3 regions of the Pseudoalteromonas sp. ESRF-bin5 genome follow, and region 2 is predicted to be linked to each of the others. Evidence: predicted binding sites of a transcription regulator. Region 2 holds the regulator's gene; each other region holds the start of a gene.
What was found. Region 2 encodes FliA, which starts transcription of late flagellar genes. Its sites were predicted from a motif close to CTAAAGNTNNNNNNNNNNNNGCCGATA; they were not measured.
Positions count from the first base shown of each region.

Region 1 (4,264 bases), on a different contig from region 2:
AAATTATCGAATAGTGGTTCCTGTTAAAACGTGTTGAACCACACTCTGTTTAAACCTAGGAGATGGTAAAATGGCATTAACAGTAAATACTAATGTGTCGTCACTAAACGCACAACGCAACTTAACAAAATCTGGTGAAGGCCTAGCAACCTCAATGGAGCGCCTAGCTTCTGGTATGCGCATTAATAGCGCAAAAGATGATGCCGCAGGCCTACAAATTTCAAATAGATTAACGTCCCAAATAAATGGCCTAGCTGTTGCTCAACGAAATGCTAATGATGGTATTTCAATGGCGCAAACCGCTGAAGGTGCAATGAATGAATCAACTAATATCCTTCAGCGTATGCGCGAGCTGGCATTGCAATCTGCGAATGGCTCAAATTCTGATTCGGATAGAGCAGCCTTACAGAAAGAAGTAAGTGCATTGCAAACTGAACTAACTCGCATAGCCGATACAACGTCATTTGGTGGACAACAGTTATTAGATGGTTCGTATGGTACGAAAAAGTTTCAGGTTGGCGCGAATGCTAATGAAACTATATCTATGACAATGGGGAGCGTTGCTGCTGCTGATATTGGGAATAATGTAGTGACTGGTAGTGGTACAGTGTTTGGAGATGCTGAAAATACAGATTTAGCTACAAGCTTAGCCAGATTGACTAATGCAGGTGTAGAAGTCGGAGTGGTTGGATTTGATAACTCAATAACGATTGCAGATGGAACTGGTGCTGCTACTGCAGCAGAGCAAGTTAATAATGCAGGTTGGGGTATTGAGGCTACAGCATCTGTAACCACAACATTATCTGCTTTTGACTCATCTTCAGGTGGTATATTAACGTTAGGTGATAACACATTTGACTTAGCTGCATTTAATGGCGATATTGAAAAGCTAGCAGAGCAGATGAATAAAGTTGGTATTGAGACTACGATTGATAGCTCTTCTCAACTTACTTTAACCGCTAAAGATATAGATGGCGTAGAGTTATCGGCATTTACAGGAGGGACTGCTTCACTTGGCTCAGGAACTCCTGCTGGTGCACAAAGCGTTACCTCTACATTAGAGCTAAGTTCTGGGGATGATTTTGGACTTACAGGCACAGCTATGGACGAGGTTTTTGGCTCATCTGTGACTGCAACATCGGGCGCATCAACTTTAAATAAAGTTAGTGACTTGGATGTTTTAACTCAAGATACTGCGCAAGACGCAATAGCAGCTATTGATGGGGCGATCAACTTCATTGATAGTCAAAGAGCTGACTTGGGTGCAATACAGAATCGCTTTGGGCATACGATAAGTAATCTAGCAAACATATCTGAAAATGTATCTGCGTCGCGAAGCCGTATCCAAGATACCGATTTTGCTACAGAAACAGCACAGATGACAAAAAACCAAATATTACAACAAGCGGGTACATCAATACTTTCTCAGGCAAATCAAATACCACAAGCAGCAATTAGTTTATTAGGCGGCTAATTATTAGGTCAACTAATAACAGGTACACAAACGCACTTTATCAAGTGCGTTTTTTGTTTTTAGGTGATGAAAATCCACTTTAAGTATAACGTTTGATCTACATTTGAAATAATTTAAATTGTTTTTTTGTTTTAAAACAGTTTGTTATGAATTTTTTGATAAGTAAATTAATTTATTTGTTAAATACTTCTAAAGATAATAAATCATCTGCCGTTAACTTAATCAGTACAGAGCTTGAGCATGCAATTGTGACAGCTCTTGGTTAAATCAAAACAGCAATATTACGAAAGTAATCAGGAGTTTTATTATGATTTCAGTAAACACGAATGTATCTTCATTAAACGCTCAACGTAACCTATCGCAATCAGGTTCTGACCTTGCTACATCAATGGAGCGATTAGCTTCAGGTATGCGTATCAATAGCGCAAAAGATGATGCGGCAGGCCTACAAATTTCAAACCGTTTAACCTCACAAGTAAATGGTTTAGCAGTAGCACAGCGTAACGCTAACGACGGTATCTCAATGGCGCAAACAGCTGAGGGCGCGATGAATGAGTCAACTAACATATTGCAACGTATGCGTGAGTTGGCATTGCAATCAGCAAATGGTTCTAATTCTGATGATGATCGAAATGCGCTACAAAAAGAAGTATCTGCATTGCAAACTGAATTAACACGCATAGCGGATACAACTTCATTTGGTGGTAAGCAATTATTAGATGGAAGCTTTGGTACTACCAAGTTTCAAGTAGGCTCTAATGCAAATGAAACTATTTCAATGACACTCGGAAACGTAGCTTCTGACGCTATTGGTAATGAAGTTGTAGAAGGGGCCGCTGATGTTTTGGGTACTGCTGCTGCAACTGATCTTGATACTATACTAGGTGATGTTACAGCTGATACTTTGAAAGCTATTGGTTTTGATAAATCTGTATCTGTTGTTGCCGATACTGGTGCAAATGACATTGCGAGCAGTATAAATACTGCCGGTTGGGGAGTAAAGGCAGAGGCTGTTGTTGAAACAACGTTATCAAATCTTACTACTGCTTCGGTTGGAACATTAAACATTGGTGATGATAGTTTTGATTTAGCTGCTTTTAATGGTGATGCAGATAAACTTGCAGAACAACTGAATAAAGTTGGTATTGAGGCTTCTAATGACAATGGAACGATTTCTATAAAAGCAACAGGCGTAAATGGTATCGAAGTTGTAGGAAGTTCCACAGCAGGGACAGTTACTTTAGGCACAAATGCTACAACTGATGCAGCAGCAGACGCAGCAGTTGCTTCTGAGCTTAAACTATCTTCAGGTGAGGCATTTAATATTTCAGGAACAACTGTAGATGAAATTTTAGACTTAAATGCTGGAGGTGGTGCATCTACTTTAAGTAAAATTTCTGATGTTGATATCACAACAGTAGACGGTGCTCAAAATGCTCTAGCAGCAATTGACGGTGCTATCTCAGCTATTGATTCACAACGTGCAGATATTGGTGCGATTCAAAACCGCTTTGGTCACACAATTAGCAATCTATCTAATATCTCTGAAAATGTATCTGCTTCACGTAGCCGTATTCAAGATACAGACTTTGCAACCGAAACAGCTGAAATGACGAAAAACCAAATCTTGCAACAAGCAGGTACATCAATCTTATCGCAAGCGAATCAGTTACCACAAACAGCACTTAGCTTATTAGGTTAATAAGTTAAAAGTAATAGCTTAATGGTTAGCTAACTAATACATAAAGTCAGTATTAGTATTTTAAAAAAGGAGGTGGCTTTAGCTACCTCCTTTTGTGGTTTAAGAATATAAACTAAGCTATTGTTGGTTTAATTAAGTGAAAAATAGGAATCTGTTATGAATACAATTACTTCAAACGCAGAAATTACAACATTACCGACCCCCGTTGCTGGTGATGATAAGCAAGCGGGGCAAGCTGCTCGTTCTTTGACTGAGCGAGCGGTTGATGATGTAAAGCAGACGGATGCTCAAAATCAACAAAAATTACAGCAAAATCAATACAACAATAATAATCAAGATGAAAATATTCAGCCGTTAGAGCGCGAACAGCTAGAACAAATGGCGCAACAATTGCAGGATTTTATGGGTGAAATGAATCGCAGTTTGCAATTTAAAGTTGATGAAGATTCAGGCCGTGATGTAATCAAAGTGCTCGATAAAAACAGTGGCGAAGTTATTAAGCAATACCCTTCTGAGGAAGTATTAAGCCTAGTTTCTAAACTGTCTGAATCTGCTGGTATTTTAATTGATCAAACGGTTTAGTCGGTAGTTGTAATTACTAATACTAAGTTAGCTTATTTTTAGGTATTTAAAGAGGTGAAGTATGTCTATTTCGTTTAATGGTTTGGGCTCTGGCTTAGCGGTATCAGACATTGTGGATGCATTAGTTAATGCTGAGCAGGCCCCTGCTGAAGCTCGTTTAAATACTACCGAAAGTAATTTAACTACTGATATATCAGCTGTTGGAGCATTAAAGTCTGCCCTTGAGAAAGTACAAACATCAATGGAAGCTTTAGGCGACAGCGATAATTATCAAAAGCGTACAGCATCTGGTAATGATGATTTTATATCGATAAGTGCTGATCAAGACGCTCAACCAGGTAGCTACAATGTAAAGGTAGATGCATTAGCACAAGCGCATAAATTATCATCTCCTGCATTTGCAGCCGATGAAGCTATTGGCGCCGGTATAATTACAATAGGCTCTGGTGAAAACAGTTTTTCTACTGTTTTATCGGCAACTAATACTTTAGAAGATTTACGCGACC
Region 1 covers NZ_NTLW01000119.1:5,595-9,858, forward strand. The annotation lists gene BCG07_RS06020 (flagellin) at 71-1,474, shown strand; gene BCG07_RS06025 (flagellin) at 1,779-3,176, shown strand; gene BCG07_RS06030 (flagellar protein FlaG) at 3,333-3,758, shown strand; gene fliD (flagellar filament capping protein FliD) at 3,820-4,264, shown strand, end outside.
Region 1: BCG07_RS06025 (flagellin) is a predicted target of FliA. The motif match lies at 1,664-1,690, and genes of this name have one in related genera.

Region 2 (4,264 bases):
CAGCCAGTGCATAATTTTGTAAAACCAGAGCCTCTTCGCGCTAAACCAGAGCCACAAGCGAAAGTAGCCGATAGTCTTCAGGCATTATTAGAGCGTCAAGCCCCACGCCCTCGTTCTGCAGAATTGGCTTCTATGTTTTCTCAATCAGGTATTGATACTACAGACAACTACCAAGAGCCAGTTCAAGAGCAGCGTCCTCGTCCTATGTTCACTAATGAACGTCAAGCTTCAGCGCGTCCGCAAACACAAGCAGACAGCCTTGGATTTGATGATTTAGAAAGTGGTTTTGATGATCTTGACAGTCCAGTGACACCTCGCCAAGAAACTAAGCATACTGAAAGTGAGCAAATTTCGTCAATGCGTGACGAAATGAATGCCATTCGTCAATTGTTAGAACATCAAGTGTCAGGGCTTATGCAACAAGACATGGCAAGACGCGATCCTACTCGTGCATGCATGATTGATCGTTTAGTCGGTATGGGAATAGATAAAGATGTTGCTGAGCAAATGGCGTGCTTTGTTCCTGACGATGTATCTCGCCAGCAAGGTTGGAAAGCACTTTTAACAATGGTTGAAGATCAGATGCAGACAACCAACAACGAGATTTTACGTCAAGGCGGTGTATACGCCTTAGTCGGCCCAACGGGTGTTGGCAAAACAACAACCGTTGCTAAATTAGCTGCACTTGGCGCACAAAAATATGGTGCAGACAAAGTCGCTTTAATCACAACAGACACATACAGAATTGGTGCTTATGAGCAACTCGCCACTTATGGCCGAATTATAGGTTGTGGTGTTAAGCAAGTTAAAGATGCTAATGAATTAGCTGAAGTTTTATATCATTTACGAAATAAACGACTAGTATTAATTGATACTGCGGGTATGAGCCAGCGCGACTTGCGCTTAACTGAGCAACTTAATACGCTAATGCGTAATCAGCGTGTTGATATTCGCAGTTATTTAGTGCTCAGCGCAACATCGCAAATACATGTGTTGCAAGAAACCGTTAGGCACTTTAAAAAAGTGCAGTTAAGTGGTTGTATATTCACCAAATTAGACGAATCTTTAAGTTTAGGTGAGATTATTAGTATAGCGATTCAAAATCGCCTTCCAATAGGGTATCTTACTAACGGTCAACGAGTACCAGAAGATATTCGAGTTGCAAATGCTGAAAAACTAGTTAAAAAGGCTGAGCAACTCTATTTAAAAAGAGCAAAAGCACAACATTCAAGGCACCAAGCAGTGGCGCCAAGCACAGTAGGGATGTATGATTAACACAGTATTAGATCAAGCAAGTGGCCTGCGCAAAATGAGTCAAAACAATAACAACGGCGTAAAAGTTATCGCTGTCACTGGCGGTAAAGGTGGAGTAGGAAAAACAAATGTTTCTCTGAATACTGCAATTGCATTAGGCCAGCAAGGTAACAGAGTGTTGGTTCTTGATGCCGATTTAGGCTTAGCAAACTGTGACGTTATGCTAGGACTACGTGTTGAACGTAACTTATCACATGTTTTATCTGGTGAATGTGAACTTGATGAAATTTTAGTTGAAGGCCCCGCAGGTATAAAGATTGTACCCGCAACGTCAGGCTCTCAAAGTATGGTTGAATTGTCGCCTTCAGAGCACGCGGGACTTATACGGGCTTTTAGTGAATTAAATACAGAATTTGATATTTTAATTGTCGATACAGCCGCAGGTATTTCAGACATGGTGCTGAGTTTTTCTCGCGCGGCACAAGACGTCATGGTTGTTGTATGCGACGAGCCCACATCGATTACAGATGCTTACGCGCTCATTAAAGTGTTGAGTCGCGAGCATGGTGTATACAAATTTAAAATTGTTGCAAATATGGTCCGTAGTATGCGTGAAGGGCAAGAGTTATTTGCTAAACTTTCCAAAGTGACCGATCGTTTTTTAGATGTATCAATGGACCTGGTCGCAACGGTTCCCTACGACGAAAATATGCGCAAAGCAACGCGTCGCCAAAAAGTTATTGTAGAGCTTTTTCCTAATTCGCCGGCGGCACTTGCGTTTCAAGCGTTAGCAACAAAAGCAGTTAAATGGCCAATACCTAATCAACCATCAGGTCATCTGGAGTTTTTCATAGAGAAACTAGTAAACGGCTAATTATGACAACATTGGTGAATAAAGTTATGGGATATCAATCAGCACAAAATTTAAATGTGATTGTTGAAAAACATGCATCACTTGTCAAAAAAGTGGCATGTCATCTTATAGCGCGTTTACCAGCCAGCGTGCAGCTGGACGATTTAATACAATCAGGAATGATAGGTCTGATTGAAGCATCTAAAAGTTTTGATGCAACCAAAGGGGCTAGCTTTGAAACTTTTGCGGGGATTCGTATTCGTGGGGCAATGCTTGACGAGATGCGACGTGGCGATTGGGCACCCCGTTCAGTACATCGTAAAAGCCGTTTGGTGGCCGAAACAATTGCTTTTTTAGAAAAAAGCTTAAACCGTGAGCCAACAGATATAGAAGTTGCTGAAAAACTTGAAATTTCGTTAAATGAGTACCATCATATCTTAAACGATGTAAATGCAAGTAAAGTACTCGGTATTGAAGACCTTGGTGTTGATGAAGATGCCATCAGTCCAGTGGGCCAAGATTTAGCGCTAGACAAACCGTTTAATAATGTTAAAAATGAGCGGTTTAACGAGTCTCTATTAGGTGCAATAAAATCTTTACCAGAACGTGATGCAATGGTGCTGTCTTTGTACTATAACGATGAAATGAATTTAAAAGAAATAGGGCATATACTCGATGTAAGTGAATCGCGTGTAAGTCAAATACATGGTCAGGCGATGATTAAGCTTAAAGCTAAAATCAATGACTGGATAAATTAGTAGTAAGTAAACAAGGTTAAGACCTCACTGGGGGATGTTTTGGATAAAAACATGAAAATTCTGGTTGTTGATGATTTTTCAACAATGAGACGTATTATTAAAAATCTGTTGCGTGACTTAGGTTTCACTAATGTTCAAGAAGCAGACGATGGGTCAACCGCTTTGCCAATGCTACAAAATCAAGTATTTGATTTTGTTGTTACCGATTGGAATATGCCAGGAATGCAGGGTATAGACCTACTAAGAGCAATACGTGCGGATGATAAGCTTAAACACATTCCAGTATTGATGGTAACGGCTGAAGCTAAAAAAGAACAAATTATAGCGGCAGCACAGGCAGGTGTTAATGGTTATATCGTTAAGCCATTTACTGCTGGAACACTCAAAACTAAATTAGAAAAAGTATTTGAACGTTTAGGCTAATGATAGGGGGAGAGGCTTATGTCAGCACTTGCTGCGCCTCAAATAACTTTAGAACAAGCTCGTCAGCTCGTTGTTTTTCTAGAAAACGGTGAGCAAGACAAAGCCAATCAGTTAATTTTAGATACCGCTTCTAAGGAGCAATCTGAAATATTTGCTGAGGTTGGAAAGTTAACCCGTCAATTGCATGAAGCTTTAAAAAGCTTTGAGCTAGACACTCGCTTATCTGACTTAACTACCGATGCTATTCCAGATGCAAAAAAACGGCTCAATTATGTTATAGAAATGACAGAAAATGCCGCGAATAAAACAATGGATGCAGTTGAGGCTAGCCTACCAATTGCTCAACAGTTGGCAGATGAAATATCTCATATCAAACCGACATGGGATCGCCTAATGAATCGAGAGATTGAGTTAGGGGAGTTTAAATCGTTATGCCACAGCATTGATAAGTTTATGAACAATTCTCATCATAAAACCGATGAGCTGCAAAGTTTGATGACTAATGTACTTATGGCACAAGACTATCAAGATTTAACCGGCCAAGTTATTCGCCGAGTTATTGAGCTTGTTAGAGAAGTTGAAGAAAGCTTAATTCATCTTTTGACAGCCTTCGCTGATCAAAGCGAAAGCAAAGCCGAAAAAATAGAACAACAAAAAACAAATGAACCATTAGACGAACAAACTTTAGCAGGTCCAGAAGGCCCTATTATTGATAAAGAATCACGTAATGATGTTGTATCTGATCAAGATGAAGTCGATGATCTTTTATCAAGTTTGGGCTTCTAAGAGGAGAGTAACTGCATGTTTGAAGTCGATGAAGATATTTTACAAGACTTTCTTGTAGAGGCAGGAGAAATCCTAGAGCTTTTATCTGAACAGTTAGTTGAGCTGGAAAACAATCCAGAGGACACCGAATTACTCAATGCCATATTTAGAGGGTTTCACACTGTAAAAGGTGGTGCTGGGTTTTTAGCTA
Region 2 covers NZ_NTLW01000273.1:185-4,448, forward strand. The annotation lists partial or broken gene flhF (flagellar biosynthesis GTPase FlhF) at 1-1,275, shown strand, start outside; gene BCG07_RS16825 (MinD/ParA family ATP-binding protein) at 1,268-2,128, shown strand; gene BCG07_RS16830 (RNA polymerase sigma factor FliA) at 2,155-2,865, shown strand; gene cheY (chemotaxis response regulator CheY) at 2,905-3,288, shown strand; gene BCG07_RS16840 (protein phosphatase CheZ) at 3,307-4,074, shown strand; gene BCG07_RS16845 (chemotaxis protein CheA) at 4,090-4,264, shown strand, end outside.

Region 3 (4,264 bases), on a different contig from region 2:
GTGATAAATGGCGACGTATTTACCGATTACGATGTAAGCTCGCTTATGCAATTACATTTGCAACCAGGTGAGGCACATTTGGTGCTTATTGAAAATCCCCCACATAATCTTGATGGGGATTTTACATTGAGCCACTTATCGCCAGATAGTCAAAAATATACGTTTTCGGGTATTAGTCGTTATCAGGCTGACTTTTTTAATGGTTTAGAGCCGGGCATTCGTCCGCTTGGGCCGTTATTACGAGAAAAATTAAGTAAGCATTTAGTGTCTACCGAGCTTTATATTGGTAATTGGGATGACATAGGCACACCAGCGCGTTTAACGGCATTAAATGAGCGCTTGGCGTAAGCCGACACATAATTAATAGGAGTAGTCGTTTACATGTGGGGAAAAATACTCGGATTTTGTTTTGGTTTTATGTTTGGCAAAATTTTTGGTGCTATTTTAGGGTTATACCTTGGTCATTTATTTGATAAAAGCTTAAAAAATAATTTTGATAAGGCGGGTGGTTTTTCAAGTTTATTTAATGGTGATGACGTTCACGAGCGCCAAGCGCTATTCTTTTCAAGCTGTTTTGCAGTGATGGGGCATATTGCAAAGTCTAATGGCCGAGTAAGCGAGGTACACATTAAAGCCGCTAGCTTATTTATGGACGAAATGGGGTTGAAAGGCGAAGAACGCCGTGAAGCTCAGCATGCTTTTCAAGCGGGTAAACAAAGCGACTTTTCATTAAAAGAAACCGTCTATGATTTTAAAGAACGCTTTGCTAAGCGTCATGATTTACTGCAATTATTTTTAGAAATACAAATTCAAATGGCGTTTTCTGATGGCATTTTAGCTGAGCAAGAAAAGCAGTTATTAAGTGAAGTAAGCAAGCAGTTAGGTATTTCTAAAACTCATTTTGCGTTTGTACTTAAACGCTATCAAGCTGAATTTAACTTTAGAAAACAGCAACAGCGTTACCAACAGCAGCAAGGGCAAAGTAGCAGTTATAAAGAAGGCTCAGGGCACCATGTACCCCCCAACAATAATATGAATCGTGCGCAAGCGCTTGGGCTTTTAGGACTTAACGATGGGGCAACCGAGCGGGAAGTAAAAGTAGCGTACCGAAAGTTAATGGCGCAACATCACCCTGATAAATTAGTATCGCAAGGTTTACCAAAACATATGATGGAATTGGCGGTTAAAAAAAGCCAAGACATTCAAGCAGCCTATGAGTATTTAAAAAAGGCGGCGTAAAAAGCCGTCTATCTCTTTTGTTAGCCGAGCATGTTGTTGAGGTTGATCACGAAGCCCAAATAACTGGCGCTGGCGGTAGTCAAACTTGGCGTTTCGGTTAACCCAGCGCTGGCGATTTTTTAAGTTAATTAAAATATCACGGTTGTCGCTGGCGTAATAAATATCTAAAAATGCAGGCGTAACAAGAGACGTTGTTTGGCTTAAGCTTTTATTGCGCTTTGCATTGGGCAGATAGCTACTTACACTAATAAACGCATCAATACGCTCTTGTGGAAAGTCTGCATAGTACTCAGTTAAAACCCCTGCGCTGGTGCCTTGCGCAATCACAACGATATTAGTGGGTTCTTGCATCGCGGTTTGGTAAAGCGCTTTGTAGCGAGCAAGTAAATTTAGTTTGTAGTTATCGAGTATTTCGTCGCTGATGGCTTCAATGGCATCCACATGATGAGGCGCTTCATTTTTACTTGAAGCATTAGGCTGCTCTGACTCACTGTTGGCTTGACTCTCTGTTTCAGTGGCGGCACTTGGTGCTGTTTCTGCAGCAGGCTCAGCTATTTTACTCGCTTGCCAATCAATATCAGGGGTGGTCATCGCATAGGTGGTGTAGCCTAAATTGTTAAGCTCTTTGCGTAAGTAACTCATTCCAGCATTGTTGGTAGGGGGTGATTGCCAATCGGGAATAAGTAATACAACCCCTCTAAAATCAGCGCTCATGTACTCACTACGTAAACTTAAAAATTCAGTTTCACCTGCTAGCACTGTTTTTACTTCGTCGGTAGGTAAAAGGCGTTTAATATCGCTATTTTCAATACTTGATAAAGAAGGCGGGGCAATATGTTCTGCAGCCGTTGTGCAGAGTGCTAAAAGGGCTACACAGCTAAATGCCATGTAACATAGAATCTTTTTAAATAATTGCAAAAACACCATAACACGCTCAACCAGTCGTCATTAGTTAGGTATCGGCATGCTTGTTTAAAAGTTTAATTTTTCCTAAGTAATTGAGCCCATTAAAACTCGGGTTTTGCTTCAAAGGTCATTACTTGTTCGGTTACTGGGTGTTTTAGTTGCAACATTTGTGCGTGGAGTTGTAAACGCGGTGCGGCTGCAAGCGCCTCTTTATGAGCATAGAGTCGGTCACCTAAAATAGGGTGGTCAAGGCTTAGCATGTGTACGCGCAATTGATGTGAACGCCCCGTAATTGGAGTGAGCTCTACGCGTGTGGCGTTTTCTTCTCGTTCAAGTACTTTGAAATGAGTGAGTGATGGCTTGCCATTTTCATGATCTACCATTTGCTTTGGGCGATTAGGCCAGTCGCAAATAAGGGGTAAATCAACCGAGCCATTGTTTTGTTCAAGCTTACCAAAAACGCGAGCTATATAACGCTTAGCGGTTTCGCGATCTTGAAATTGCATACTTAAATGTCGGTGTGCAGCTTTATTCATAGCAAGGCAGAGTATGCCAGACGTTGCCATATCAAGACGATGAACAATTCTTGCAGTTGGAAATACGCGATTAACGCGGTTAATTAAGCTGTCGGCATGCTTAGGATCTTTACCCGGTACGGTCAATAATTCGCTGGGTTTATTAACAATGAGCAAGTCGTCGTCTTGAAAAAGTATGGTTAAATACGGGTTCATTGGGGGATTGTAATTAACTAACACGGCCGACCTTAATGATTTTGAAGGACGCTATTTTAGGGTAGCAAGGGCAAAGGCTCAAGGAAAACATTGATAGCCTGTACGAAGGCTTCTAATTTATATACTTTTTTGAATATAAAAAAGCGCGGTATAAATACCACGCTTTACTTAGCTGCTGTTGTTTGCAATTTTTACTAACAACTAAAAGCTCAAAACCTTAGTGAGAAACCACGATTAAGCGAATTGCATCTAGTTGTAACTGCGCCTTTTCAATGTGTGCAGTTAGCTCGGTGCGTTGCTTATCGTAAAAGGTAATTTCTTCTTGGCGAATATTAGGGTTAATTTGCTTAAGCGCGCTTAATCGCTCTTGTTCTTCGCTAAGAGACGTTTGCATTTTAGCTAGCGACTGTGCACGAATAACCTCGAGTTTTTCTTGTGCCATGTCTTTTGCAGTTGTGATCATAGGGTGAATTGCGCTTTGTAACGCACCCGCAAGTTTACTTGCTGTTTGACGACCAACGGCTGAAAGCTGTTGGTTAAACCCGTCAAATGCGACGTTTTCGCCTAAGTTATTACTGGCTTTATCAAGCAATATACGAATAGGCGTTGGAGGTAAAAAGCGGCCCACTTGTAATGCTTTAGGCGCCATTGCTTCGGCTACAAAAATAAGCTCAACAAAAAAGGTGCCCGCAGGGAGTTTTTTGTTTTTGAGTAAAGCAACCGATGCGCTACCAAAGTCATCATCACAAATCATATCCATCGTGCCTTGCACCATTGGATGATCCCAACTGATAAAATGTACATCTTCTTGCGAAAGTGCAGTATCACGGTCAAATGTCACTGTCATGCCGTCATCTTTAAGCGATGGAAATGACGCGCTTAACATATGCTCTGTAGGCTTTAATATAATTGTATTTTCGCCTTTGTCTTCTTGGCTTACACCAAAGGTGTCGAACACGTTAATCATGTAGCTGGGCAGCTCAAACTGGTTGTCGAGCTTTTCAATATCAGCAACTAATGAGTCGGCGGCGCCTTGCCCCGATGAGTGCAGTTCTAATAAACGATCTCGTCCACTTTCCATTTTTTTACGTAGCACAGTATTTTGCTGAGCGACTTGCTCAAGGAGTGGGTCAAGTTCGTCTTCATCACAGTTATGGGCTGAAATAAACTCGAGTAAGTCATCACGAAATTCTTTATACAATAGCTGGCCAGTTGTTGATGTGGTTTCAAACGCATCCAGGCCTTCATTGTACCAACGCAGTAACACTTCTTGCGCCGTGTTTTCAAAATATGGCACGTGAATGTTTACATCTTGTGTTTGCCCTATACGGTCTAATCGACCAATTCGTTGCTCTAGTAAATCTGGGTTTAATGGTAAATCAAATAAC
Region 3 covers NZ_NTLW01000315.1:14,484-18,747, reverse strand. The annotation lists gene murU (N-acetylmuramate alpha-1-phosphate uridylyltransferase MurU) at 1-348, shown strand, start outside; gene djlA (co-chaperone DjlA) at 382-1,239, shown strand; gene BCG07_RS19060 (DUF3530 family protein) at 1,222-2,127, opposite strand; gene rluA (bifunctional tRNA pseudouridine(32) synthase/23S rRNA pseudouridine(746) synthase RluA) at 2,247-2,900, opposite strand; gene rapA (RNA polymerase-associated protein RapA) at 3,094-4,264, opposite strand, start outside.
Region 3: BCG07_RS19060 (DUF3530 family protein) is a predicted target of FliA. The motif match lies at 2,197-2,223, and genes of this name have one in related genera.